Pseudolabrys taiwanensis: one gene and its partner. The protein of the gene in region 2 interacts with the protein of the main gene of each other region in a pairwise test. Links are inferred from orthologs where the notes say so. Each region holds a gene or a part of one and is shown on either strand. Other genes may lie near its edges.

Region 1 (14,411 bases), 360 kb from region 2 along the record:
ATGACGCCGACCTTAAGCCGCGGGCCTCCCGCGATCCAGAGCCGTGCCGATACGCGCCCGCGCGCCGGCGATTGCTGTTGAGGGCGAACGCGCAGCCAAGGACATTATCCACATTTAGGCGCAAATTAGGCCATTAGAATCAACTGGGAATACCTCAATGCAAAAACCACTCGCGGAGTTCATCGGCACGTTCACCTTGGTGCTCTTCGGTTGCGGCGCGGCCGTCATTGCCGGCATGGGCAAAGGTCCAACGGCAATCGACGTTCTCGGCATCGCCTTCGCGTTCGGATTGGCGATCGTCGCGATGGCTTACGGCATCGGTCCGGTCTCCGGCTGTCACGTCAATCCCGCCGTCAGCTTCGGCGTGTTCGTCGCGGGCCGGATGTCGTTCGGCGAACTCATCGTCTACGTGATCGCGCAAGTGCTCGGCGCCATCGCCGGCGCGGCGGTGCTCTATCTGATCCTGTCGGGCAAAGCATCCGGATGGAATGGCGGCCTCGGCCAGAATGGCTGGGGCGCAGGCTATCTCGGCGAGTACAACACGACGTCGGCCTTCGTCTTCGAAGCGGTGGCGACGTTCCTGTTCCTCGTCTGCATCCTCGGCGTCACGCAGAAGAGCAACCCGCTTCATATCAAAGGCCTTGCGGGCCTCGCGATCGGCCTGACGCTGACGGTGATCCACATCGTCGGCATCAACGTCACCGGCGTTTCGGTGAACCCGGCGCGCTCGCTCGGACCGGCGATCATCGGCGCCGCGACCAACCCGACGGCGCTCGCGCAGATCTGGCTGTTCATCGTCGCGCCGCTGATCGGCGCCGGCGTCGCCGGCTTGCTGTTCGCGAGCGGCGCGCTTGAAGTGAAAGAGTCCTGATCGCTTCTGAAAACAAAAAGGCCACGGAGCGAAGCTCCGTGGCCAACCATGTCGATCGCGTGTGCGTTAGACCAGACGGCTGCGCACCACCGCGGCTTCGATGAACGAGGCGAACAGCGGATGCGGCTCGAACGGCCGCGATTTGAGCTCGGGATGGAATTGCACGCCGATGAACCACGGATGATCCGCGTACTCGACGATCTCCGGCAGGATGCCGTCCGGCGACATCCCTGAGAAACGCATGCCGTGCTGCTCGAGGCGGCCTTTGTAGGCCGTGTTGACCTCGTAGCGATGGCGGTGGCGCTCCCAGATGTCGGTCGAGCCGTAGATCTCCGCCACACGGCTGCCGCGCGTCAGGTGCGCTTCATAAGCCCCCAGCCGCATGGTGCCGCCGAGATCGCCGCCGGCCGCGCGCTTCTGCAATTCGTTGCCCCGGAGCCATTCGGTCATCAGGCCGACGACCGGCTCGTTCGTCGCGCCGAACTCGGTCGAATTGGCCTCGGCGATGCCGCACAGGTTACGGGCGGCTTCGATGCAAGCCATCTGCATGCCGAAGCAGATGCCGAAATACGGCACCTCGCGCTCGCGCGCGAACTGCGCCGCGCGGATCTTGCCCTCGGCGCCGCGTTGGCCGAAGCCGCCGGGCACGAGGATGCCGTTGACGTGTTCAAGGAACGGCGCCGGGTCTTCGTTCTCGAACACCTCGGACTCGATCCAGTCGAGATTGACCTTCACCTTGTTGGCGATGCCGCCGTGCGAGAGCGCCTCGATCAGCGACTTATAGGCGTCCTTCATGCCGGTGTACTTGCCGACAATGGCGATGGTGACGTCGCCTTCCGGATTGCGGACACGCTCGTTGATCTCGCGCCAGCGCTCGAGATGCGGCGCCTGCTTCGGCTCCATGCCGAAAGCGGCCAGCACTTCGTGGTCGAGCCCTTCGGCCGAATAGGCTTCCGGCACGGCATAGATGTTGTCGACGTCGCGCGCCTCGATCACGGCGCTTTCGCGCACGTTGCAGAACAGCGCCAGCTTGCGCCGCTCGCCCTCCGGGATCGGCCGGTCGGTGCGGCACAGAAGGATGTCGGGCTGAATGCCGATCGAACGCAACTCCTTCACGGAGTGCTGGGTCGGCTTGGTCTTCAGTTCGCCCGCGCTCGGGATGTAAGGCAGCAAGGTCAGGTGGACATAGACGGCGTGGTTGCGCGGCAGGTCGTTGCCGAGCTGCCGGATCGCCTCGAAGAACGGCAGACCCTCGATGTCGCCGACGGTGCCCCCCACCTCGACCAGCACGAAGTCGTAGCCTTCGTTGCCCTCGCGGACGAAGTCCTTGATGGCATTGGTGACGTGCGGGATGACCTGGATGGTCGCGCCGAGATAGTCGCCGCGGCGTTCCTTGGTCAGGATGTCCTGGTAGATGCGGCCGGTGGTGATGTTGTCCTGGCGGCTCGCCGGGCGGCCGGTGAAGCGCTCGTAGTGGCCGAGGTCGAGATCGGTCTCGGCGCCGTCATCGGTGACGAAGACCTCGCCGTGCTGATACGGCGACATCGTCCCGGGATCGACGTTGAGATAAGGGTCGAGCTTGCGCAGGCGGACCTTGTAGCCGCGCGCCTGCAAGACCGCGCCAAGTGCTGCGGATGCGAGACCCTTACCGAGTGAAGAGACCACGCCGCCGGTGATGAAAATGTACCGCGCCATGGGACCTAACCTTTAGTCCCCCCGAATCGATTCGACGAGCGCGAAAAGCGAATGACCGCCTCGCGCCTGTGCGCAGCCTGTGAACTCTCAAATTTTACCGGCGCTTGCATCACTCTCTTCACGCTCTCGCTTACCCCATAACGCCGAAGGGCCGGATTTCCCGGCCCTTCGTTGAACCCGCTTACTGCGACTGCGGCACTTGTGGGCCGGACGGCGCCGCTGGCGCCGATGGAGCCGATGGCGCCCCCTGAAGCTGGTTGAGCAGGCCCCCCTGGCCGCCGAGCGGCGGCACGGCGCCGCCGGGAATCGGCGCGGTCGGGCCGCTCTGGCCACCCTGCAAGATCGAGGTCGGCCTGCGGTCCATACCCGCCAGGATCGACAAGATCAGGCTGGTCGCAAAGAACAGTCCCGCCAGGATGGCGGTCGCCCGCGTCAGCACGTTGGCCGTGCCGCGGCTGCTCATGAAGCCGCCGCCACCGCCGCCAATACCGAGGCCGCCGCCTTCCGAGCGCTGCAACAGCACCACGCCGATGAGCGCCAGAACGAGCATCAGATGAATGACGATGATGACGTGCTGCATAAGACCAAATCCGTTCAAAAGCCGCGCGGGCCCGCCCCGGCAAGCCGGCGTCCACGCGCTCCATATAGGAATTCGCGGCGGTGTCTACACGATCACCTTGGCGTTTTCCACCCCACCGGCGGTCAGCGGTAAACCGCCGCAATCCCGAGGAAATCCTCGGCCTTGAGGCTGGCGCCGCCGACCAGGGCGCCGTTCACGTCGGCGATGGTGAGCAATTCGCCGGCATTCGACGGCTTGACCGAGCCGCCATAGAGGATGCGGACGGCGCCGCCCTCCTCGCCGAAACGCTCCGTCAGCCGCTTGCGGATAAAGCCGTGGACCTCGGCGACATCCGCCGGCGTCGGCGTCAGGCCCGTGCCGATGGCCCAGACCGGCTCATAGGCGACCACCAGGTTCGTCGCCGCCGCGCCATCAGGCAGCGAGCCGGCGAGTTGCCCCCCGACCACGTCGAGCGTCTTGCCGGCCTCGCGCTCAGCCCGGGTCTCACCCACGCAAACGATAGCCATCAGTCCCGCCCGCCAGGCCGCCAAGGCCTTGGCCTTCACCTGGGCATCGGTTTCATGGTGATCGGTGCGGCGTTCGGAATGACCGACGATAACGGCCGTCGCCCCGGCATCCGCCAGCATTTCCGCGGCGATATCGCCGGTATGGGCACCGGAAGCCGCGGCGTGACAGTCCTGGCCGCCAATGGCGATGGGCGAGCCCTGGGCCGCCTTGGCAAAGGCCGCGATCAGGGTCGCGGGCGGACAAATCATGAGGTCCGCATGCAACCCGCCGACACCCGCCGCCATCTTGCTCAGCTCACCGACGGAGGCCGTGAGCCCGTTCATCTTCCAATTGCCCGCAACCAGCGGACGTATCTTGTGAACTGCCATCTTTTCTTGAACCCCTCTGGGCGCTGCGGTTACCAGACCCGTCCCGCATGCGCCAGGGCTTCCCCCGAGCGCCCGTTGGTCGCAGCCGATCCATGTTGAGTTGCAACGAGTTGACCCCGGCCTTAAAAGGGCCCGCTCCACCCTCCTTCTGGTTCATCGACATCTAAGCCTGGGAAGAAACGCGCGCATGCTCCGCGGTATCCAAAAAGTCTCCTCGACTTGGGTCGGCAAAGCCATCATGGCGACCGTCATGGGCGTGCTGGTCATCAGCTTCGCCATCTGGGGCATCGGCGACATCTTCCGTGGCTTCGGCCGCAATGCGGTCGCCAAGGTCGGCGGCACCGAAATCTCGATCGAGCAGTTCCGGCAGTACTACACGGACCGCCTGCAGCAGATCGGCCGGCAGATGGGACGTGCGGTTACGCCCGATCAGGCCCGCGCGCTCGGTCTCGACCGCCAGATCCTCGGCCAGATGGTCGCGGAAACAACGTTGGATGAGGAAACCCGCACGTTGCGCCTTGGCCTGTCCGACGCCGAGATCGCGCGCCGCATCATGGACGATCCGAACTTCAAGGCGCCGAACGGCCAGTTCGACCGCGCCCGCTTCGAGGCGCTCATCCGCAATGCCGGCTACACCGAAACGCGGTTCGTGGACGAACAGCGTCGCGTGTTGCTGCGCCGGCAGATCGCCCAGAGCGTCAGCGGCGACCTGCGCACGCCGTCGGCGATGTTGCAGGCGATCAACCAGTTTCAGAACGAGCGGCGCGATATCGACTATCTCGCACTCGGCGCGGCGCAGGCCGGCGACGTGCCGCAGCCCTCGCCCGAACAGCTCAGCGCCTATTTCGACGAGCGCAAGGTGCTCTTCCGCGCGCCGGAATATCGCAAGCTGACGCTGGTCACGCTGTCGCCGGCCGAACTGGCCAAGCCGAACGAAGTGTCCGATGCCGACGCCAAGGCCTATTACGAGCAGAACAGGAGCTCGTTCGGTAAGCCGGAGAAGCGCGAGTTGCGGCAAATCGTATTCCCGAACGAGGCCGATGCCGCCGCGGCGCGCGAGAAGATCGAAAAAGGCGCGACGTTCGACGACATCGCCAAGGAGCGCGAGCTCAAGGCCTCCGACACCGATCTCGGCATGGTCGAGAAGACAGGCATCATCGACCCCGCGGTCGCCAACGCCGCCTTCGCGCTCAAGCCGGGCGAGGTCAGCCAGCCGGTCAAAGGCCGCTTCGGCACCGTATTGCTCACCGTCGGCAAGATCGAGCCCGGCGAACAGAAGAGCTACGAAGACGTCGCCGCGGAGATCAAGCAGCAGCTCGCGGAAAGCCGCGCGCGCTCGACCATCAGCGAGTTGCGCGACAAGATCGAAGACGAACGCGCCGGCGGTGCGACGCTCGCCGAAGCGGCCAAGAAGCTTGGCCTGAAATCGATCGACATCGCGGCGATCGACCGCTCCGGCCGAGGCCCCGACGGCAAGCCGGTCGAGGGGCTGCCGAATGTCGCGAACGTCGTGAACACCGCGTTCGGCACCGATGTCGGCGCCGACACCGAGGCGTTGCAACTGCCCAACGGTGGTTTTCTCTATTACGACGTGACCGGCGTCACGCCGGCTCATGACCGCCCGCTCGACGAAGTCCGCGAGCAGGTCGCCACCCGCTGGCGCGACGATGAGATCGCCAAGCGGCTGCAGGCCAAGTCCGACGAACTGCTCGGTAAGCTCAAGGCCGGAACACCGATCGCCGAGCTCGCGACGGAGAGCGGCGTGACCGTGCAGAACGCGAAGGACCTGCAACGCGGCCGCCCCACCCCGAACGTTTCGGCGAAGCTGCTCGATGCCGCGTTCACGACGGCGAAGGGCAGCGCCGGCACGGCCGAAGGCGACGACGCGACGCAGCGCTTCGTCTTCCGCGTCGTGGAAGTGACGCAGCCGACCTTCGATGCGACCGCGCCTCAGACGCAGGCTCTCACCAGCACGTTGCAGAACGCCTATTCCGACGACGTCATCGGCGAATACGTGACCGGCCTCGAAAAGAGCCTTGGCGTGAGCATCAACCAAGAGGCCCTGAATCAGGTCATCGGCGGCGCCGCCGAACAGTGAACCGAACAGGGCCATGCAGACCGAACCATCCGAACGAGCCTTCGCGGAGCGTTACGATCGCGGGCAAGCGCAGGTGGTTTGGACGACCTTGGTCGCCGACCTCGAAACGCCGGTCTCGGCCTTCCTGAAGCTCGGCGGCGGCAAGCCGCTGAGCTTCCTGCTCGAGTCGGTCGAAGGCGGCGCCGTGCGCGGGCGCTACTCGATCATCGGCCTCGACCCCGATCTGATCTGGCGCGCCAACGGCGGCAAGGCCGAGATCAATCGCGCGGCCCGCAGCAAGCCGGACAGTTTCACCGCGGTTGCCGAGCCGCCGCTCGCCGCCCTGCGCGCGCTGATCGCCGAGAGCCGCATCGCCTTGCCGGACGATCTGCCGCCGATGGCCGCCGGCGTGTTCGGCTATCTCGGCTACGACATGGTGCGGCAGATGGAGGATTTGCCGTCCGCCAAGCCCGACCCGATCGGCGTGCCGGACGCGATCATGGTGCGGCCGACGCTGATCGTGGTGTTCGACGCGGTGAAGGATTCGATCATCGTCGTGACGCCCGTGCGGCCCGAGCCCGGCGTCGACGCCAAAGCCGCCCTCGCCCGCGCGTCCGAGCGCCTCGCCGGCGTCGTCGATGCGCTCGACCGGCCGCTCGACAAGGCGCTGTCCGGCTATGCCGAAGGCCCGCTCGATGTGCCGGCCAAGTCCAACACCACGCCGGCCGAATATCGGGCGATGGTCGCGCGCGCCAAGGACTATATCGCCGCCGGCGACGCCTTCCAGATCGTGCTGGCGCAGCGCTTCGAGGCGCCGTTCACATTGCCGCCCTTCGCGCTCTATCGCGCGTTGCGACGCATCAACCCGGCGCCGTTCCTGTACTTCCTCGACTTCGGCGGCTTCGCCGTCGCCGGCTCCAGCCCGGAAATTCTGGTGCGCGTGCGCGACGACGTCGTCACCATCCGGCCGATCGCCGGCACAAGGCCGCGCGGCGCGACGCCGCATGAAGACAAAGCGCTCGAGGAAGAGTTGCTCGCCGACCCGAAGGAATGCGCCGAGCACCTGATGCTGCTCGATCTCGGCCGCAACGATGTCGGCCGCGTCGCCGCCATCGGCTCGGTCACGGTGACCGACAAGTTCTTCATCGAGCGCTACAGCCAGGTGATGCACATCGTCTCCAATGTCGAAGGCAAGCTCGACACCAAGCACGATGCGCTCGACGCCCTCGCCGCCGGCTTTCCCGCCGGCACCGTCTCCGGCGCGCCGAAGGTGCGGGCGATGCAGATCATCGACGAACTGGAGAAGGAGAAGCGCGGCCTCTACGCCGGCTGCGTCGGCTACTTCTCCGCCGCCGGCGAGATGGACACCTGCATCGTGCTGCGCACCGCGCTGGTGAAGGACGGCAAGATGTACGTGCAGGCCGGCGCCGGCATCGTCGCCGACTCCAATCCGGACGCGGAACAGCAAGAGTGCATCAACAAGGCGAAAGCCTTGTTCCGCGCCGCTGAGGAAGCACGGCGATTTGCGAGCGCCGCCAAACGCGGGCAGTAGTCTGTCGAATAACAAAGCCTATACTCAAAGGCCAAGACAAACGGGAGTGACGCCATGGGTTCGGATCACGATCACCACCATCACGACCACGATCACCCGGACGACCACGAGCCGAAGTGGAAGCACGACGGCGTGCGCGTGATCCCGGGCAACTCGCTCGACCCCAACACGGCGCAGACGCCGGGCATGGACCGCAAGGCGGCCATCAATTACGCCCGCGTCGGCGCGCAGAAGATCTGGGCCGGCACCGTTCACATCCATCCCAATGCCAAGACCGGCGCGCATCATCACGGCGCGCTCGAGAGCGTGATCTACGTGCTGCGCGGCAAGGCGCGCATGCGCTGGGGCGAGAACCTCGAGTTCACCGCCGAAGCGGGCCCCGGCGACTTCATCTACGTGCCGCCTTACGTGCCACATCAGGAAATCAACGCGAGCCCCGACGAAGTGCTCGAATGCGTCTTGGTGCGCTCGGACAACGAGGCGGTCGTGGTCAATCTCGACATCGAGCCGGTCGAAAAACCGGAAAACGTCGCCTGGATCGACCCGATCCATAAGGGCTGAGGCCCGTCGGCCGCCCTGCTTGACCCCCTAGCGGACGCGGCCTAAGACCGCTCCGCTGGGCAGAAAAATGATCATCCTGATCGACAACTACGACAGTTTCACCTTCAACCTCGTCCATTATCTGGGCGGGCTGGGCGCCGACGTTGTCGTGCATCGCAACGACAAGATCAGCGCCGATGAGGTGGTCGCGGCCGATCCGGATGCGATCGTGCTCTCGCCCGGGCCGTGCACGCCGAACGAAGCCGGCATCTGCCTCGAACTGATCGACGCGGCGGCGGAGAGCATTCCGCTGCTCGGCGTATGCCTCGGCCATCAGGCGATCGGCCAGGCTTTCGGCGGCAAGGTGGTGCGCGCGCCGGTGCCGGTGCACGGCAAGCTTTCCGAGCTGCGACATAGCAACAGCGGCGTGTTCCGCGGCATCAACGGTTCGTTCAAAGCGACGCGCTATCACTCGCTGGTGGTAGAACGCGCGAGTCTGCCGCCCACGCTCACCGTCAATGCCGAAACCGACGATCACCTCATCATGGGCATGATGCACAAGGATCTGCCGGTGCACGGCGTGCAATTCCATCCCGAGAGCATCGCCTCCGAGCACGGCCACCTGATGCTCAAGAACTTCCTCGATCTCGCCGCCGACTGGAATGCCGAGCGCGGGCGGCGGGCACGCGCCGCGCCTCCGCAGGCGACGGCGGCACAATCCATCGCACGTTGAAGGAGCGCCTATGGCGGACGAATTCAAGGCGCTTATCGCCAAGGTCGCGACCGGTGCGAGCCTCACGCGTGAGGAATCGGCTTCCGCGTTCGACCGCATGATGTCGGGCGAAGCCACGCCCTCGCAGATGGGCGGCCTGTTGATGGCGCTGCGCGTGCGCGGCGAAACCGTCGACGAGATCACCGGCGCGGTCACCACCATGCGCGCCAAGATGCTCGGCGTGAAGGCGCCGGCCGACGCCGTCGACGTCGTCGGCACCGGCGGCGATGCGTCGGGCTCCTACAACATCTCCACCTGCGCGGCCTTCATCGTGGCGGGCGCGGGCGTGCCGGTCGCCAAGCACGGCAACCGCGCTTTGTCGTCGAAATCGGGCGCGGCCGACGTGCTGCAGGCGCTCGGCGTGAAGATCGATCTCAATGCCGATCAGGTCGCTCACTGCATCCGCGCGGCCGGCATCGGCTTCATGTTCGCACCGGCGCATCATCCGGCCATGAAGAACGTCGGCCCGACCCGCGTCGAGATCGGCACACGCACCATCTTCAATCTGCTCGGCCCCCTGTCGAACCCGGCCGGCGTGAAGCGGCAGATGGTCGGCACCTTCTCCAAGCATTGGACCGAGCCGATGGCGCAGGTGCTCAATAACCTGGGCTCGGAAAGCGTCTGGGTCGTGCACGGCTCGGATGGGCTCGACGAGATCACCACCGCCGGCCCGACCAGCGTGGCGGAACTCAAGGACGGCAAGGTACGCTCGTTCGAGATTTCGCCCGAGGACGCCGGCCTCAAGCGCGTGAAGCCCGACGCCCTGCGCGGCGGCGATGCCGATCACAACGCCAAGGCGCTGCTCGCCGTGCTACAAGGCAAGGACGGCCCGTTCCGCGAGGTGGCCGTGCTCAATGCCGCCGCAGCCCTGGTCGTCGCCGGCAAGGCCGAAACGCTGAAGGACGGCGCGGCGCTTGCCGCCAAGGCGATCGACAGCGGCGAGGCGGAAGGCCGGCTGGACCGGTTGATTGCGGTATCGTGCGCGCTCGAAGGCGCATGATCCCACAAGAGCCGGCGCCGGTTTTCGGCTAAGCTCGCGCGCCAAGGAAAGCTGATGTCCGATATCCTGACCAAGATCGAGGCCTATAAGCGCGAGGAGATCGCGGCGGCCAAGCGCGCCAAGCCGCTTTCGGTGCTCGAGGCCGAAGCGAAGGCGATGGCCCGGCCGCGCGGGTTCCTCAAGGCGATCGAGCGGCGCGTCGCCGCCGGCGACTACGCCCTGATCGCCGAGATCAAGAAGGCGAGCCCCTCGAAGGGCCTGATCCGCGCCGACTTCGATCCGCCGTCGCTTGCCAAAGCCTACGAGGCCGGCGGCGCGACCTGCCTCTCCGTGCTGACCGATGCGCCCTCCTTCCAGGGCCGCCCGGAATTCCTCGGGCAGGCCCGCGAAGCAACCAAATTACCCATACTTCGTAAGGACTTCCTCTACGATCCTTACCAAGTCGTTGAGGCACGCGCCTGGGGCGCCGACTGCATCCTCATCATCATGGCCGGCGTCGACGACGCGACCGCCAAGGACCTTGAAGAGACAGCCATTGCCAATGGCTTAGACGTGCTTATTGAAGTTCATCAAGAAGACGAATTGGAGCGCGCATTAAAGCTACGATCGCGAATGATCGGCATCAACAACCGGGACTTGCGCACCTTCGTCACGTCACTGGATGTCAGCGAGCGCCTCGCCCCGCAGGTGCCGCGCGACCGCATCATCGTCGGCGAGAGCGGCATCTTCACCCCGGTCGACCTTGCCCGCCTCTCCCGCTCCGGGATCAACGCGTTCCTCATCGGCGAGAGCCTGATGCGGCAGGCCGACGTCACCGCCGCCACCCGCGCGCTCCTTGCCCGCCAACACGCCCCGGCGGCGGAGTAGCGGCCATGGCGTCACGCCCGAAGACCGCCGCGCGAGGCGCCAAGAACGGTACCGAGAACGGGACCAAGAACGGGACCAAGGGTGGCGCCAAGAAGGCGCTAGCGAAGGCGGCAGCCCCCCTCGCCAATAAGCTTAGCCACATCGATCAGCGTGGCGAGGCGCACATGGTCGACGTCTCCGCCAAACCGCAGACGGAGCGCGTCGCGGTCGCCGAGGGCAAGATCATCATGCAGGCGGAGACGCTGGACATGGTGATCGCCGGCAATGCGCTGAAGGGTGACGTGCTGGGGGCCGCCCGCCTCGCCGGCATCATGGCCGCCAAGCGCACGCACAGCCTGATCCCGCTCTGCCACCCGCTGCCGATCACCAAGGTGACGATCGAGATCAATCCGGAGCACGCGCTGCCCGGCTTCGAGGTGCAGGCGACGGTGAAGGTCACGGGCCAGACCGGTGTCGAGATGGAGGCGCTGACCGCCGTCTCGGTCGCGCTGCTGACGATCTACGACATGGTCAAGGCGGTCGAACGCGGCATGCGCATCGAAGGCATCCGCGTCCTGGAAAAGAGCGGCGGCCGCTCCGGCCATTACCGCGCGGAGAAATAGCGCATGGCGGACCCCAAACTCCGCTCATTCCCGCGAGCGGACATCGGGCTTACCCGATATCTGGCACTTAAAGTGTGCAAGTCGGCTACAGCCGACTTGCAGCGGGAATCCCGCGCGAGATTCTTGAAGCTTTCCATTCATGACTTTGGGGCCCCGCTTTCGCGGGGACGAGCGGAGCTCGCATGGCGCTGATGCCGGTTGCTGAAGCGCTGCGCCAGGTCCTTGCCGAAGCCGCGCCGCTCCCCGCCGAAACGGTCGCACTCCCCGCGGCGCTCGCGCGCGTGCTGGCCGCAGACATCGCCGCGACGCGCACGCAGCCACCCGCTGACGTTTCCGCGATGGACGGCTACGCCGTCCGCGGCGCCGACGTGGCCGAAGCGCCGGCCACGCTGACCGTCGTCGGCGAAGTCGCGGCCGGCCACCCGTTCGAAGGCGAGGTGGCACCCGGTCAGGCGGCGCGCATCTTCACCGGCGGCGTCATGCCCCGCGGCGCCGACACGGTCGTCATCCAGGAGCTCGCCCAGCGCGATGGCGACAAGGTGACCTTCGGCAAGCCGACGGCGAAGGGCCGCAACGTGCGCGCCAAAGGCATCGACTTCTCCGAGGGCGAAGCGCTGCTTCACAAAGGACGTCGGCTGAGCGACCGCGACCTGATGCTGGCGGCCGCGATGAACTATCCGAGCGTGCCGGTCCATCGCCGACCGAAGATCGCCATCATCGGCACCGGCGACGAATTGGTCATGCCGGGTAGCAAACCGGGCGCCGGCGAGATCGTCTATTCCAATGGCTACGCGCTGACCGCTCTCGCGCAGGCCGAAGGCGCGGAGTCGCGCGACTTCGGCATCGTGCGCGATCGTCTGGAAGACATCGTCGCCGCGCTGCGCGAGGCACGCGCCTGGGGCGCCGACGTGCTCGTTACCACCGGCGGCGCGTCGGTTGGCGAGCACGATCTGGTGCAGCGTGCGCTGAAAGCCGAAGGTCTCGACCTCTCGTTCTGGCGGGTCGCGCTGCGCCCCGGCAAGCCGATGATGCACGGACGGCTCGGTGGCCTGCAGGTGCTCGGCCTGCCCGGCAATCCGGTCTCGTCCTACGTCTGCGCCTTCCTGTTTCTGGTGCCGCTGATCCGCCGACTCACCGGCCGCACCGTGATCGACCATGTGCCCGATCGAGCCCTGTTGGGCCGCGATCTGCCGGAGAACGACGAGCGCGCCGATTATATGCGCGCGCTGCTGACGCCGGGGCCTGATGGGCCCATCGCCACCCCGGTACCGTCGCAGGACAGTTCCCTGATGGCACCGTTGGCCGCGGCGGATTGCCTTGTGATTCGGGAACCTTACGCGCCTTTTGCGCAAGCCGGTTCACCCTGCGTCATCCTTAAGCTAGGCCTATAGCGGTCGTTTGCATTGTTCACCCGAAATTAAATCCTTGCGGAACACATATCGAACAGATAGTGTCCGTTCATGATTTGTTTCGAGCCGGCTGCCCATTCGCCGTAAGGGCTGGGCCTGGCCGGGCGACGGGAGAAACAGATGCTGACCCGCAAGCAGTTCGAGCTTTTGCGCTTCATCCACGAGCGGCTGACCGAGGCCGGCGTTCCGCCCTCTTTCGACGAGATGAAGGACGCGCTCGACCTGCGCTCCAAATCCGGGATCCACCGGCTGATCACCGCCCTCGAGGAGCGCGGCTTCATCCGCCGACTGCCCAACCGGGCGCGCGCCATTGAGGTCATCAAGCTTCCCGACTCGGTCGGGCACGGCGTGGGCAACGGCCGCGCCCGCAAATTTACGCCGAGCGTCATCGAGGGCGACCTCGGCCGCGTCCGTCAGGTGGCAGCGGAGGACGATACCAGCGGCCGGCCGATCGCCGTACCGGTGATGGGCCGTATCGCCGCCGGTACGCCGATCGAGGCGATCCAGACCAAGAGCCATGTCATCAACATGCCGCCGGACCTGTTGTCGACCGGGGAGCATTTCGCGCTCGAAGTGCGCGGCGACTCGATGATCGAGGCCGGCATCCTCGATGGCGACATCGCCCTCATCCGCCGCTCGGAAGTCGCCGACACCGGCGACATCGTGGTCGCACTGATCGACGACGAGGAGGCGACGCTCAAGCGCTTCCGCCGCCGCGGTGCCTCCATCGCGCTCGAGCCGGCCAACGCGGCCTACGAGGTGCGCATCCTGCCGCCCAACCGCGTGCGCATTCAGGGCAAGCTGGTCGGGCTTTTCCGGCGCTACTGAAGATAACTCCCCTCTCCGATCTGCCCTCGTCACCCTGAGGTGCCGGCCGCCAACCGGTCCCTAAGCGCGACGGCCGATGCGCTGTGTGCGGTATGTCTCGATTCCCGTGGAGCGCCCCGGCACGGGCGAAACTGCGCCTAGGCAAGTTGGTAAGCAAACTCTACGGTGCCCGGTATTATTGAACGGGGACTGTGGACGTCGTGAAAGCGGCATTGCGCGTCGTGCTCGGAGTGTGCTGCCTCGCGCTTGGTGCCGCGCCGTCGCTCGCCGCCGAAGGCAGTACGGTCGCCGGGCCTATCGGCGGCACCGACATCCGTTCGGCCTTTCTGCCGACGCCGGGCCTCTACGGCGCCGCCATCCTGGGCGGTGCCTCGGCCTACCAGCTCAGAGATGGCACGGGCCAGACCCGTCCCGGCCTGGATGCCGTCGGCATCGACTCCAAAAGCGCCGCCGGCGTCCTGTTGTATGTGCCGAATTTCAAGCTATTCGACGGCTCGGTCGGATTGCTGGGCGTCGCCGGCGTCGGCGAGGTGTGCGGACAGATCACGTCGGCCAATGCAGAGCGTTGCAAGTCGGGCTTCGGCGACATCTACATCGAAGGGTCCTGGTCGCGCTTTTTCGGCTTCACGCGGCCATCGCACGAGAAAGGCGCCGCGCCCATCCGCGAAGGCCTCGCCGTTCGCGCTGGCCTCGGCGCGGTGCTCCCGACCGGCCTCTACGACGCCCGCATTCAGGCCAGCAAC
Region 2 (14,309 bases):
CCTCGCCGAGGCCGGCGTACCGGGTTTCCAGGCCACGCTCTGGGTCGGCCTGATGGCCCCCGCCGGCACCCCGGCGCCGATCGTCGAAAAGCTCAACCGTGAGATCACCAAGATCGTGCAGCGGCCGGCCATCAAGGCCGCCTGGGAGAAGCAAGGCGCATCGCCGATGGTGATGAGCCAGCCGGAATTCGCGTCGTTCATGAAGGCCCAGGTCGACAAATGGGCCAAGGTGATCGCCGACAATCACATCCGGCCGATCAACTGACCGCCGGGCAGGCTACTGGGTCAGAACAATGAAGCCGGTCTCGGCGCCGGTTTCGTCGCTCAGCGCATTGTCGGACACGATCAGCGACGATCCGACCGCCAACAGTTCGCCGAGGCGCGCGGTCGCATCGGGCGGCAGTTCGAACCGCGCGAGCGCCTGCGCCGCGGTCGGCGTCTTGGCGAGATCGGCGGCGCGTTTCTCCAGCCGCTCCCGCGTCTTCGCCGACATCTTCTGCTTACCCGGCTTCTGCGCGTAGCCACTGGGAATGGTCAGGGCCGTCCACAGCGCGTTGCCATCCTTGATATCGGTGACCGTGAAGACGTGCGTGCCCCAGGGCTCGTCCGGCTGTGCGATGGTGACGGGCGCGTCGAACAGCGGCTCGAAGCCCTGCCGCACGTAGATCTTGCCTTCCTTGCGGCTGATGAAGGCCTGCACCGGCGGTTTCGGCTTCGGCCGCGCTGCCGGCTTGGGCGCATCGGCTGGCTTGTTGGCCCCCGCGGCTGCCGCCAACTCTTCGGTCGCGGCGGCCACCGCCGTACCCGTGACATCCTGCACCGGCTTCGGCGCAATCAGATGTGCATCGGCGAACCGCACCGGCACGACCTGATCGCGTGTGATGACGACGCGCATACCGAGCTTCGACAGTCCCCACAGCTTCACCGCGAAAGCTTCAGGCAGGCGGATACAGCCATGCGATGCCGGGAAGCCCGGCAGCGGTCCCTGATGCAAGGCGATGCCCGACCAGGTGATGCGCTGCATGTAGGGCATCGGCGCGCCGCTATAGATGTTCGAACTGTGATAGCGCGACCTGGCGATCACCGAGAACACGCCCATCGGCGTCGGATGGCCGGGCACGCCTGTCGAGATCGGCGCCTCCCCGACAGGAACGTCGTTGGCGAACAGAGTCGCCCGCTGTTTGGCGATCGACACGACGATCTGCAGCGGCCCCGGCGGCACGCTTTGCTTCTTCTCTTGCGTGACTTTGTGCTTCGGCTTGTGACGCTTGCGGACTTGCGGCGCCGGCGGCGCCTCCTGTTCATAGCCGCCATCGTCGTAGCGCCAGAACCAATCGGCGGAGGCCGGTCCGATCAGACCGCACAGCAACACCGCCGACGCACAGACGGCAACACCAAACCTTGCCGGCCGCGAACGGCGTATCGTGCCAAATTGGGTCACGTCTTCTTCCATTCGGGTTGCCGCGGCTCAGCGCCGTTTTCGATTTAAGACGCCGCCGCGCGCGAGTCGCAAGGCAACTCCCCGTGTTGTGAGACACCCCCCTGGCGGCAGCGCTGGCATTGACTTACCGTCGCTTCGCCAAACCACGCAACGCAAGTGCGCGAAAACGCGTCACGGGGAAACGATGAACGAAATGATGCAGGCGGTCATCAAGGCCGAGGATCACTGGACCACCAAGGACGGCGGCGTAAAGCTGTTCCTGTTCGAGAAATATGTCGGCGATCCGGCGGCGACGAAAGGCACGGTGCTGTTCGTTCACGGCTCCTCCATGGCCGGGCAGCCGACCTTCGATCTGCAAGTTCCCGGTCGGCCGGATTCCTCGGCGATGGATCATTTCGCCAAGCGCGGCTTCGATTGCTGGGCGGTCGATATGGAAGGCTACGGCCGCTCGACCAAGGAACGCGACAACAACGCGCCGATCTCGATGGGCGCCGACGACTGCTACGCGGCGGCGCTGTATATCCAGAAGCTGCGCGGCGCGCGTCCCCTGCTCGTCTACGGCATTTCGTCCGGCGCGCTCCGCGCGGCGCTTTTTGCCGAGCGCCATCCCGAGATGGTGGCGCGGCTTGCGCTCGATGCGATGGTGTGGACCGGCGAAGGCTCGCCGACGCTCGAGCAGCGCCGCAAGAAGCTGCCGGACTTCATCGGCAAAAACCGGCGACCGATGAATAAGGCCTTCATCCATTCGGTCTTCGACCGCGACCATCCCGACACGGCCGAGCGTCACGTGATCGAAGCCTTCGCCGAGGCGGTGTGCGCGCTCGATGACTCGGTGCCGACCGGCACCTATGTCGACATGTGCTCGAAGCTGCCGGTCGTCGATCCGGCGAAAATCCAAGCGCCGACGCTGATCATGCGCGGCGAGCACGACGGCATCGCGTCGATGGACGACCTCATGAAGTTCTTCGCCAAGCTGCCCAACCCGGACAAGCAGTTCACCGTCATGTCCGGCATCTCGCACGCCAGCTTCCAGCAGAAGAACTACATGATGGTTTACCACATCCTCGCGGGCTGGTTCTCGCAACCCGCGCCCGTCTACAAGGGCTAAGCGCCCGCCGCGAAAGCGCCGTCACCGATAATAGCGATAAGAGCGATGGTGACGGCGGTGCCCGCGGTCATAGTGATGCCCGTGTACATAGCCGTAAGCGCGATAGCCGCGGCGCTGGGGTAGCGGCTTCGCGCCGCTATACGGTTTGCCGTAGCTGTCGACGTTGGCCGGCGCGTTGGCGCCGTAGTTCGGTAGGCTTTGTGCGTTTGCGAAGGTCGTCGCCGCGAAGACGAGCGCCGCGCTCAACATCATCTTTTTGATCACTGTCTTCTCCATCGTTGCACGATTGTGAACCGGAGAGAGAAGACAGAAGTTCGCTCACAAACCCGTGTTCCGGCCGCGCTCACCGGCGCCGCGCGATCATCCTCGCGTTCAGGCTTGCAGCTTGGCAGCGATCTCGTCGAGCCCCTGCCCGATCACATCGACCGGCACCGTCGGCGCCCGCTCGCCCTTGCCCGGCCCGTACTCGTTCGGCCGCGCAATGTGGCCCGTGCGCAAACCGCATTGCGCGGCGGATGCGAGATCATGCGAATGCGCGGCGACCATCATGCATTGCTCAGGTCTCAGATCGAGCGCCTCACAGGCCGCGAGATAGACCCGCGGTTTCGGCTTGTAGTCGCCCGCGACCTCGGCGCCGAGAATCGCATCCCATGGCAAGCCATTACGCCGGGCGAGATCGACCATCAGCGAGATATTGCCGTTCGAGCACGGCGCGATCAGGAACTTGCGCTTGAGCCGCGCGAGCGCCGCCGGCACCTCCGGCCAGGCATCGAGCCGGTGCCAGGCAAGTGTCAACTCGTGCAGCACCGTGTCAGGCAGGCCGACGAGCCCGAAACGCGGCGCGAACCGCTCGAGATTCCTGCGGTGCAGCACATCGAGCTTCGAGAACGGGATTCGGCCGGCGCGTACCTCTTCCATCCCCGGCTGGTACTCGGCCCGCCAGGCGTCGGCGAAGGCCGCCCAGTCGAGGCGGTGCCCGAGCGGCGCCAGGATGCGCTCGGCCTCGCGCGCAACCGACGCGCGCCAGTCAACCAGGGTGCCGAAGACATCGAAGAGAAGCGCCAGGACGCCGGCCGTGGGGGTGTCAGCGGACATGTGGCACGCCCCCCACTAGGGGCCCGAAATATGGGCTAAGTGCTTGATAAAATGGCGGGAGCGACGGGACTCGAACCCGCGGCCTCTGCCGTGACAGGGCAGCGCTCTAACCAACTGAGCTACGCCCCCGCGGGCGTGGCGCAGGAGTTATAGGGGGCTCGACCTTAAGTCAAGAACTCCTCGTAGGACTGTCATCGATTTGCGAAAAAGCCTTATTTTATGCGACAAATCGATGGGCATAACGCCCCCGAATCGTCTAATGCGGGCACGGGCGCCCGGCGTCACGCCGTGCGCCGCGGATTCGACAGGAGGGTCCCAACGATGGCTACACCTGGAAAGACAGCGACTCCGGCTACGGTCACCCTGAAGCATTTGGCTGCCGCGCTCGCGGATACGCACGAAATTCCGAAGAAGCAGGCAGAGACCGTACTCGGCGATCTCGTCGACAACATCGTGAAACACCTGAAGAAGGGCGAGAAGATCCGTATCGGCGGCCTGGGCATCCTGCAGGTCCGCAAGCGCGCCGCGCGCGTCGGCCGTAATCCGGCAACCGGCGAGCAGATTCAGATCAAGGCTTCCAAGAAAGTGGCCTTCCGCGCCGCCAAGGAGCTGAAGGAAGCGATCTGACCGCACAGCGGTCGACCCTCCGGGGAAGAGAAGATTCGCGGCAGGCGCGGAGCGATGGCTCCCGCCTGCCGTTTTGTTTTCCGCCTGGGATAGTCAGCCGCCTGCCCGCGATGCTCGCCGGTCTAGCGATAGAAGGCCGACGGCGGCGCCCCAAAATGGCGTCGAAACATCGCCGTGAATGCGCTCTGACTGGCATAACCGCAATCGAAGGCGACATCGATAATCCGCTCGCCGCTCGCAATTCTGCGAAGGGCGAACAACAGGCGCGCTTGTTCGCGCCATTGCGCGAAAGTCATTCCGGTTTCTTTGACGAAGAGCCGATGCACCGTTTTCGCCGTCACGTTCAGTCGCTCACCCCACTGATCGGCGGTCGACGAATCGGCCGGGTGATCGATCAATGCCTGGCAGATCGACTTGAGCCGCGGGTCGCGCGGCAGCGGCAGGTGCAACGGCAACACATCCGATTCCCGAAGCTCGTCCACCAACAGCCGCATGACCCGATCGTCCCGGCTGTCCTCTTGGTAGTCGGCCGGCACCTGGACGGCCGCGACGATGAGTTCGCGCAGCAGCGCGGATACGTTGATGACGCAGCTTTTCGCGGGAAGGTTGCCGATCTTCCGCGCATCGATGAAAACCGTCCGAATCTTGACCGCGCCGGACATGCGGACGTCGTGCTCTAGGCCGGCAACGATCCACAGCGCTCGATTGGGCGGCACGACCCACGTGCCGGCCGCCGAGCGCACGATCATCACGCCCTCGATCGCATAAAGAAGCTGTCCGCGTGGATGGGCATGAAGGCCGGTGGAAGTGCCGTCGGGATAATCCACCTCCATCGCCGCCAGCGCGCGATCCGTGTCGTGGAATTCCAAGTACCGCGTGGAGAGGTCGTCGAGCATGTCCCAATCTCTACATCCAAGGTCACAGTAGAGCGATACGGACTGATCGGAAAGCGATACGCCGGAACCTCGTCAACGACGTTCAGAGCCGAAGCCCATGAAAAGTAAATTCGCTTTCCTCTATCCCTTTTTCGCAATCGTCCTTTGGTCCGGAAATGTCATCGTCTCGAGACTGTCCGCGCACACGATCGGACCCGAGGCGATCACCTTCTATCGTCTTGCCTTAGCCGTGCTCTTAATGAGCACATTCGTCGCCGTGCCGGCATGGCGCAATCGTGCGATCATCTGGCCGAATCTCGGACAGTTGGCCATCCTCGGCTTTCTGGCGATGTGCCTGTTCCAAAGCCTGTCTTATCTTGCCGCGGAGAGCACAACCGCGACAAACATGGCGGTGTTTACGGCGCTGACACCGCTATTGACGGTGGCCCTGAGCGCTTTGCTGCTGAAGGAACAGCCGACCATCGGGATGGTCGGTGGCGGCGTGCTGTCGCTGGCAGGGCTTGTCTACCTGGTGAGCGCCGGCGATCCCGGCGCGATGGTGCGCGAAGGCGTGCACCTCGGCGATCCTCTTATGTTCATCGCGGCTTTGGGTTACGCGCTTTACGGTGTGCTGCTGAAGCGCTGGGATCTTCCCGTTGCGGGCTGGCAATCGACCTATATGCAGGCGATCTGCGCGCTGGCGATCATGTTTCCCGCGTTCCTTGCCACGCCGGCGCCGATGCGTGCGTTGAACGGCGCGACCCTGCCGCTCATCGCTTATGCGGGCGGCCTTGCATCGGTCGTGCTGCCCTTCTTCTGGCTGCGCGGCGTGCACCTTCTCGGCCCCAGCCGCTGCGCCGCCTTCATGAACCTGCTGCCGGTACTCACGGCGTTGGCTGCGATCGCGTTCCTCGGCGAGCCCGTACAACGCCATCATGTCATCGGCGGCGGCGCTGCGCTCCTCGGCGTCGCCTGCGCCGAGCTCTTGCGCCGCCCCTTACGGGGCGCGCCGGCGAAGAGGGGAAGCGCTGTCGCCTGAGCGCAATCTCGGCGATGGTAACGACGGGCGCCAAGCCGAAGCTCGCGCCCGTCGTCTTGATTCCGGCTAGCGGCGCGGCAGGAATTCGCGGATCGCTGCGCCGATTTCCGCTGCATGCGTCTCGAGGGCGAAATGCCCGGTGTCGAAGAAACGCACTTCGGCCTGTGGCAGATCGCGTTTGAAAGCCTCCGCTCCCGCCGGCAGGAAGAATGGATCGTTACGGCCCCACAGTGCGATAAACGGCGGGCTGTGCTTCCTGAAGTAATCGTGGAAGCTCGGATACGCCTCGATGTTCGACTGGTAATCGAGCATCAGATCGAGCTGGATGTCGGCATTGCCGGGCCGTGCCAGATAGAAGTCGTCGAGGCTGCGGCCGTCCGGCGACACCGTCGCCGGATCCGGCACGCCATGCGTATATTGAAAGAGCGTCGTCTCCGGCGTCAGAAAACCGCGCAACGCGTTGCGATTATCGAGCGTCGGCGATTCCCAATAGGCGCGAATCGGATTCCAACCGTCACTCAATCCTTCGACATAGGCATTGCCGTTCTGCGACACGATCGCGGTTATGCGCTCGGGATGACGGCTCGCCAGCCGGAAGCCGACCGGCGCGCCGTAATCGAACACATAGAGCGCGAAGCGATCGAGACCGATCACCTCGGTGAAGCGAGCCATCACCTTTGCCAGATTGGCAAAGCTGTAGGTGAAGGTATCGCGCGACGGCTGCGCCGACTGGCCGAAGCCCGGCAGGTCCGGCGCGATGACGTGAAAATCGTCCGCCAGTTCCGGGATCAGGTCGCGGAACATGTGCCCGGCCGACGGGAAACCATGCAGTAGCAGGATAACCGGGCGGCCCGCCTCACCGGCCTCGCGGTAGAAAATGTCGACGCCGTCCACGCCCACGGTCCGGAAGTGCATAAGGCAGTTCTCCGCTCTCGCTCAGGCTCTCGGAATGAGTAACCTTTGTTTTTCTATTTTATTGGTTACTTGTTGCGCATAACTTGTCAACGCGCCGATTGCCGGTTATCACCGCTTCGTGATCGAGGAGTTCGCATGAGCCCCACCCCGCACCCCGTGCCAGCCGACGACGCCGAACCCGCCGGCGCGGCGCCCTGGCCGGCGCTTGGCGACCACCTGGCGCTCGATTTCCTGAACACGACCGCCACGGCGCGCGGTGGCCGCGTCGAATGGCTGAGTTCAGGCGAGGCATTCCTGGAGTGGCTCAAGACGGCCGCCGTCATCGACAAGCCGCCGCGCTTCGAGCGCGCGGCGCTCGACGGCGCTGCAAAGGACGCGATCGAATTGCGTGAGTGGTTCCGTGGCGTACTCGAGCGGGTGAAGGCCAAGGGGCGCGGCGCCATGGCTCCGTCCGACCTCAAGCGGCTGAATGCGTTGCTCGCGCGCGGCGCGACCTTCCAGCGCGTCGAGCCGACATCGGACGGCTTCAAGACCGTCAGCGTCCGGCCGGTGGACGATGCGCAAGCCCTGCTGGCGCCGCTGGCCGCCGCGATCGCCGACCTCCTCTGTCACGGCGATCTCGCGCTGGTGCGCCGCTGCGAAGGCGAGCAGTGCACGTTATGGTTCTACGACCGCACCAAGTCGCACCGGCGCCGCTGGTGCAGTCAGGCGCTGTGCGGCAACCGGGCCAAAGCGGCGGCGTTCCGTCATCGTCACCGCGATGGGCATTGATCGGCCCCAGGCCCTCTTGCCTTGGCAGCCTGCCGCGCATTTATGGGGGACACACGAGCCTGGAGAGACGCGGTGCCAGCCTTCCCCGCCTTCGACCACACCGTCCTCGAGCGCTTCCTGCGCTATGTGACGATCGACACCCAATCCGACCCCGATTCGCCGACGACGCCGTCGACCGAGAAACAGAAGAATCTCGGCCGGCTGCTGGTCACGGAGCTGCGCGAGATCGGCCTTGCCGACGCCGACATGGACGACAACGGCTACGTCTACGCGACGCTGCCGGCGACCAGCGCCAAGACGGTGCCGGTGCTCTGCTTCTGCTCGCACATGGACACCTCGCCCGACTGCAGCGGCGCCGGTGTGAAGCCGCAGATCGTGCGCAACTACCAGGGCGGCGACATCGTCCTGCCGGGCGATCCGGCGCAGGTCATCCGCGCCGCCGAGCATCCCGCCCTCGCCAAGCAGATCGGCAACGACATCGTCACCACGGACGGCACAACGCTGCTCGGCGCCGACAACAAGGCCGGCGTCGCCGAGATCGTCGATGCCATGCGTTTCCTCGTCGCCCATCCCGAGATCAAGCACGGCACCATCAAGGTGTTGTTCACGCCCGACGAGGAGATCGGCCGCGGCGTCGACAAGGCCGATCTGAAACGGCTCTCCGCCGACTTCGCCTATACCATCGACGGCGAGAGCGCCGGCACGGTGGAGGACGAGACCTTCTCGGCCGATGCCGCGGTCGTCACCATCCAGGGCGTCAGCGCGCATCCCGGCTTTGCCAAAGGCAAGATGGAGAACGCGATCAAGATCGCCGCCCGCATCATCGACAACCTGCCCAGGGACACCTGCTCGCCGGAGACGACGGAAGACCGCGAAGGCTTCGTGCATCCGCACGGCGTCGAAGCCGCGCTCGACGGCGCCACGCTCAAATTCATTCTGCGCGACTTCACCGATGAAGGGCTGAAGGACAAAGCGGCGGTGCTGGAGCGCGCGGTCAAAACCGCGCTCAAGGACTTCCCGCGCTCGAGCTATCGCATGAAAGTCACCGAGCAGTACCGCAACATGCGGCAGGTGCTCGAGCGTCATCCGCAGGTGGTCGCCAATGCGATGGAGGCGGTGCACCGCGCCGGCCTCGCGCCGATCAAGAACAGCATCCGCGGCGGCACCGACGGCTCACGCCTGTCCTTCATGGGCCTGCCCTGCCCCAACGTCTTCGCCGGCGAACACGCCTTCCACTCGCGGCTCGAATGGGTCAGCGTTCAGGACATGGAAGCCGCCGTGCGCACCATCGTGCACCTGGCGACGATCTGGGAAGAACAAGCCTGAGGGCGAATGGCGCGCGGACTATAGCCGCCCGCGCGCCGCCTCGGTCACTCGACCTTGATGTTGGCGTCCTTGATGATGGGCGTCCACTTCTTGAGTTCTTCGTCCTGGAACTTGGCGAGATAGGCCGCCGACTGCTCCTCCGGCGGATAGACATCCTGGCCGACATTGGCGAGTCGCTTCTTGACGTCCGGATCGGCCAGGGCCTTTTTCGCCGCCGCCTCGAGCTTGGCAACGACCTCTTTGTCCATCCCCTTCGGTCCGAAGAAGGCCGTCCAGGTCGAGATGTAAAGACCGGGCAACCCCGCTTCATCGACCGTCGGAATGTCCGGCGCCGATTCGAGCCGCTTCTTGGCCGTCACCGCATAGGCGCGAATGGTGCCGGCTTTGACGTGCGGCAGCGAGGTCGCGGGCGTATCGAACATCAGATCGATGTTGCCCGCCGCGAGATCCTGCATCGCCGGCGCGAGCCCGCGGTAAGGCACATAGTTGTATTTCACGCCCGTCATCTTCTCGAAGAAGACGCCGCCGACGTGCCCGACGCTGCCGACACCCGAGGTGCCCTGCGTCGCCTTACCGGGATTTGCCTTCAGCCAGGCGATCAGCTCTTTCAGATTGGTGGCCGGCGTCTTCTTGCTGGACACGATGAGCAGCGGATTGACCGACACCAGCGCGATCGGCGTGAAGTCGTCCTTCACATCGTAAGGCAGCTTGTAGATCGCGCTGTTGGCGACGTGGGTTCCCCAGATCCCGGTCATGATCGTGTAGCCGTCGGGAGCGGCGCGGGCGACGCGCGCCGCCGCGAGGCCGCCGGCCGCGCCGCCGACGTTCTCGACGATGACCGTCTGCCCCAGCGCATCCTTCATCTTGTCCGCAACGATGCGGCTTGTCGTATCGACCGGGCCGCCGGCCGGAAATGGCACAACAAGCGTAATCGGCCGCGACGGATAAGAGTCGGCGAAGGCCGGCGCCGCCAGGGCCGCCAGGCCGACCGCCGCCGCAATCAACTGAAGCCGTTTTGTCATTTTGTTGTTTCCTCCTTGATGGCCGGCGCGAGAGGCAGGAACTCCGACATCCTCGCCCCGGGATAGAATGTCTGCTGGAAAGCCGGACGGGCCTTCATCCGCTCGTACCAATCGGCGACGCGCGGAAACTTCTCGTTCCAGATGGTGTCCATGCCGAGGTCGGCCATGCGGTCGATCAGCGGCGCCACGATGATGTCGGCGAGCGTGTATTGCTCACCGAGCAGCCAAGGGCCCTTCTCGAGCGCCGCATTCATGCGCGAACACGTATTGGCGATCTGCTCGTACGAGGCTTCGACGTCCTCTTTCTTGAAGCCCTGCGGCCCCATGCGGCGATAGAACTGCTTGCGGATCGGCCGGACATCGGACTCCACGCCTTCGAAGGTCTTGCGGTCCATGCCTTCGTAGCGCGGCAGGAAGCCCATGTTGAATGACGGCACACGCACCGCCGCCGTCGGCACTTCTTCGAGGAACCGCATCCAGGCGCGCATACGCGCCCGGTCGGCGAGATTCTCCGGCGACAGCCGCACCTCGGGGTAACGCTCCTCGAGATATTCGCAGATCACGCTGGAATCGACGATGATCTCATCGTCGTCGACCAGTGTCGGCACCACGCCGTTCGGATTGATCTTGAGATATTCCGGACGCAGATGCTCTTTCGCCTTGCCGATATCGAGCTTCACGTCCTTGAACGGCAGCTTCTTTTCGGCAAGGCAGATGCGCACCTTCTGGCTGCAGGTCGAGTGCGCGGCGTTGTAAAGCGTCAGCATGTCAGGTCCTTTCCGGGATGGCGCGGTCGCGCATCATCCCCTCACTCAGCGGCTTTGACGACGGTGTTGCGCAATGTGCCGATGCGCTCGATGCGCACATCGCAGACGTCGCCGGGCTTCAAGAAGATCGGCGGCTTGCGCGAGAAGCCGACGCCGGCCGGCGTGCCGGTGGCGATGACATCGCCCGCCTTCAACGGCAGGAAAGCGGACGCGTAACTGACGATCTCGGCCACGCCGAACAACAGGTCCGAGGTGTTGCCATCCTGCAGGACCGTGCCGTTCACCGTCAGGCTGATGGCGAGCTTGCCGACATCGCCCACCTCGTCGGGTGTGACCATCCAGGGCCCAAAGGCGCCGGTGCCGACAAAATTCTTTCCCGATGTGACCTGGCTGGAATGAAACTGCCAGTCGCGCACGCTGCCGTCGTTGAAACAGGAATAGCCCGCGACATGGGCCATGGCGTCTTCGCGCGCAATGTAACGGCCGCCCTTGCCGACGATGATCGCCAACTCGGCCTCGTAGTCGAAATCGTTCGAGACCTTCGGCATGACCAGAGGCTCGCCGTGGGCGACGAACGTCTCCGGATAGCGGATGAACAGCGACGGCTGCTTTGGCCGCGGCCGCGCGACACCAGCAGCCTGCACTTCGCGCAGATGGTCCTCGTAGTTGACGCCGACGCAGTAGCAATGCGCGCAGTCGGGAATGACCGGCAGCAAGGTCACGCTGTCGAGCGTCCGGTCGGCCTTCTGCGCGGCGAAGGGCGCCGCCGCCGCCACGCCTGCCCCTTCGAGCAGCGCGCGCAACGATGGTACGCCCAGCCGCGCCGCCAGATCGACGATGCCGGCCTCGGTCGCGAGACCGAAGCCGGGCTTACTGTCGGCGATGTAGCTGACGAAGCGCATCGCCTTCAGGCCTTGCCGTTCTTCATCGCGAGATCGGTCAGATGCGCGTGCTGCGTCATCCACGCGTACCGGCTTTCCTGCGCCAGCTTGATCGCTGCCTTGAACGCCATGGCACCGGCCGGACGACCGAACACATGCGCATGCGCCGTGATATCGAGAGACGCGGCGGGCGAGCGGATCTCGCTCCAGCCGTCGAGCATGGACTTGAGCACGCGGACGAACATGTCCGGCTCGTTGCCGTAACGGATGCAGAGCGGGAAGTCGTTGACCTCCATGGTGAACGGGATCGCAACGACTGGTCCCTTCGCGGTATCGACGACGTAAGGCAGATCACGGTCGAAAGCATCGGCGAGCCAGGTCATCCCCTCGCCCGCCAGCAGTTCCGGCGTGTTGAGGCTCGGCGTCGCGCGCGGGCTGATCCAGCCTTGCGGCCGCATGCCCGACGTCTTCTGCAGCACGTCGATGCAGCGCTTGAGGTCGGTGAGCTCTTCCTGGCGGCTTTGATAGGCCGGAATGATGTGTTGCGACCAGGAGTGCGCGGCGATGATGTGCCCCTGTTGCACGATCGCCTTCATCAGGTCGGGATTGCGTTCGGCGAGGATGCCGCTGACGTAGAACACCGCCTGCGTCTTCGTGTCGGCAAGCACATCGAGCAGCCGCCACGCACCCGTCTTTGCGCCGTATTCGGACCAGGACTTCGCCTGCGTGTCGTAGACGCCTGCGCGCAACGGATTGCCCATCGGCCCGATGCCGGGCGCGGCATCGTCCGTCCACCCTTCGAGCATCACGCTGACGGAAATTGCGAGCGGTCGTCCGTCCGGCCAGCCGAACGGCAGGGCATCCTGCGCCATCCTCGAGTCCTCTTAAACAAGTGTTTTATACGTTTGTATGAAACAAGCATTTAAGGTATCGTTTGTCAATCTGGTTCGGAAGGCGACCCACTATGACGAAAAGGCCCGCGCTGATGCGGGAGGCCGCCCGGGAGCGGCCGGAAACGGCCACTCAGGCCCGTATTCTCGACAGCGCGATTACGTTGTTCGCGGAGCGAGGGTTCTCTGAGGTCACGGTGCGCGACATCGCGGAGCGGGCCGAGGCCAATCCGGCCGCCATCAGCTACTACTTCGGCGCCAAGGAGCAGCTCATCAAACAGGCGATCCGTTCGGTGATCGCCCCGTTGAACGAGAAGCGTTTCGCCGCCCTCGCCGCGGTCGAGGCGCGTGGCGACTTCACGGTCGAGGACGTCGTCCGTGCGATGGTCGAGCCGACGGTCGAAGCCTGCATGGGCTCGCACGATTGGGATCGGCATTATGCCCGCGTGCTCGTTCTGACCTTCGCGCTGCGGCAGCAATTCGTCGATCAGGCGATGTCGGAGGAGACCGATCAGGTCGCGATGCGCTTCGTCTCCGCCCTCGCCCGCGTCATGCCCGCTCGGGATCGCGCGACATTGTTCTGGTGCTACGACTTCATGATCGGCGCGCTGATGCACATCCTGCTCGACGGCTCGCGCGGCTATCGCCTGCGGCGCTTGTCGGAAGGCACCGCCGACACCGCCGATGCCAAAGCCATGATCGTGCAACTCGTGCGCTTCATCACGGCCGGCCTGAAAGCGCCAACCTGAGAACCAGAGCGACCGCTGATGAACAACGGTCTCTTTCCGCGGCCCCGTCACTTCGGCGGACACAGGCGCCCTTGCGCGAGAAAGTCGCACGATATAATTCTCGCATGTCGAAAAAGGCAGGCGTGGTAATGGGTAGGCCCACGCCCCTCCGGTTAACGGAGGCTCTGTTCCTCGCTTCGCCGCATGCGGCGAGCCTGTCGAACCCCCGACGGTCCCCGGCGCAGCTCTGCTGTGCCGCCGGTTCGTCCGCGTGGGTTGTCAGCCGACACACTGCTCCGGGCGGACCTTAACCTCGGAGCCCATTCCATGGTCGACATCAGTGTCGAAAATCCAGACGCACCGCGCCGCGGTTCGGTCGCAGTCATCGCCGTTACACTGTTCCTGAACGTCACCGGCTTCACGTTGATTTTGCCGGTGATCCCGTTTCTCGTCGGCCGCTATGTGCCGCCCGACCGTGTCGGACTTTACGTCGGATTGATCGTCTCCGTCTTCGCCCTGTGCGCGTTCGCCGCCGCCCCGGTTCTTGGCGCGTTGAGCGACCGTTTCGGACGACGGCCTGTTCTTCTCCTGTCGCTGATCGGCTCCGCCATCGGCTACGTCATCTTCGGCATGGGCGGCGCGCTTTGGGTGCTGTTTCTTGGCCGCATCGTCGACGGCCTGACGGCCGGCAATATCAGCACCATCTTCGCCTATATTGCCGACACGCATGCGCCCGCCGAGCGCGGCCGCATCTACGGCCTGCTCGGCGCGGTCGCGGGCTTCGGCTTCATGTTCGGACCGGTGGCCGGCGGATTCTTAGGGGC

What was found.
Region 1: the proteins of pepT (region 2) and tpiA interact in binary tests that used the Escherichia coli proteins (3 or more experiments, as listed by UniProt). The link is inferred for Pseudolabrys taiwanensis from one-to-one orthologs.

Annotation. Positions count from the first base shown.
Region 1 is NZ_CP031417.1:962,839-977,249, reverse strand. Bases 2,146-5,094 are described here. They hold tpiA (triose-phosphate isomerase), read right to left. Parts: upstream 4,022-5,094; coding sequence 3,269-4,021; downstream 2,146-3,268. Other genes in these bases: DW352_RS04615 (SurA N-terminal domain-containing protein), read left to right, coding at 4,209-5,094; secG (preprotein translocase subunit SecG), read right to left, coding at 2,748-3,146; DW352_RS04630 (CTP synthase), read right to left, coding at 2,146-2,566. Also shown: DW352_RS04640 (VOC family protein), read right to left, coding at 1-2; DW352_RS04635 (MIP family channel protein), read left to right, coding at 158-871; more of DW352_RS04630, read right to left, coding at 938-2,145; more of DW352_RS04615, read left to right, coding at 5,095-6,119; trpE (anthranilate synthase component I), read left to right, coding at 6,133-7,650; DW352_RS04605 (cupin domain-containing protein), read left to right, coding at 7,705-8,211; DW352_RS04600 (anthranilate synthase component II), read left to right, coding at 8,279-8,923; trpD (anthranilate phosphoribosyltransferase), read left to right, coding at 8,934-9,962; indole-3-glycerol phosphate synthase TrpC, read left to right, coding at 10,017-10,829; cyclic pyranopterin monophosphate synthase MoaC, read left to right, coding at 10,994-11,431; DW352_RS04580 (molybdopterin molybdotransferase MoeA), read left to right, coding at 11,614-12,822; transcriptional repressor LexA, read left to right, coding at 12,961-13,668; DW352_RS04570 (SphA family protein), read left to right, coding at 13,860-14,411. UniProt on the Escherichia coli protein: Involved in the gluconeogenesis. Catalyzes stereospecifically the conversion of dihydroxyacetone phosphate (DHAP) to D-glyceraldehyde-3-phosphate (G3P).
Region 2 is NZ_CP031417.1:1,326,187-1,340,495, forward strand. Bases 7,209-10,055 are described here. They hold pepT (peptidase T), read left to right. Parts: upstream 7,209-7,913; coding sequence 7,914-9,197; downstream 9,198-10,055. Other genes in these bases: DW352_RS27290 (CGNR zinc finger domain-containing protein), read left to right, coding at 7,236-7,871; DW352_RS06400 (Bug family tripartite tricarboxylate transporter substrate binding protein), read right to left, coding at 9,242-10,055. Outside these bases: DW352_RS06340 (tripartite tricarboxylate transporter substrate binding protein), read left to right, coding at 1-265; DW352_RS06345 (L,D-transpeptidase), read right to left, coding at 278-1,441; DW352_RS06350 (alpha/beta hydrolase), read left to right, coding at 1,626-2,549; DW352_RS06355 (hypothetical protein), read right to left, coding at 2,571-2,813; DW352_RS06360 (haloacid dehalogenase type II), read right to left, coding at 2,922-3,644; DW352_RS06370 (HU family DNA-binding protein), read left to right, coding at 3,966-4,271; DW352_RS06375 (AraC family transcriptional regulator), read right to left, coding at 4,394-5,167; DW352_RS06380 (DMT family transporter), read left to right, coding at 5,265-6,185; DW352_RS06385 (alpha/beta fold hydrolase), read right to left, coding at 6,252-7,100; more of DW352_RS06400, read right to left, coding at 10,056-10,219; DW352_RS06405 (glutathione S-transferase family protein), read right to left, coding at 10,216-10,986; DW352_RS06410 (fumarylacetoacetate hydrolase family protein), read right to left, coding at 11,028-11,888; DW352_RS06415 (polysaccharide deacetylase family protein), read right to left, coding at 11,894-12,739; DW352_RS06420 (TetR/AcrR family transcriptional regulator), read left to right, coding at 12,832-13,506; DW352_RS06425 (MFS transporter), read left to right, coding at 13,813-14,309. UniProt on the Escherichia coli protein: Cleaves the N-terminal amino acid of tripeptides.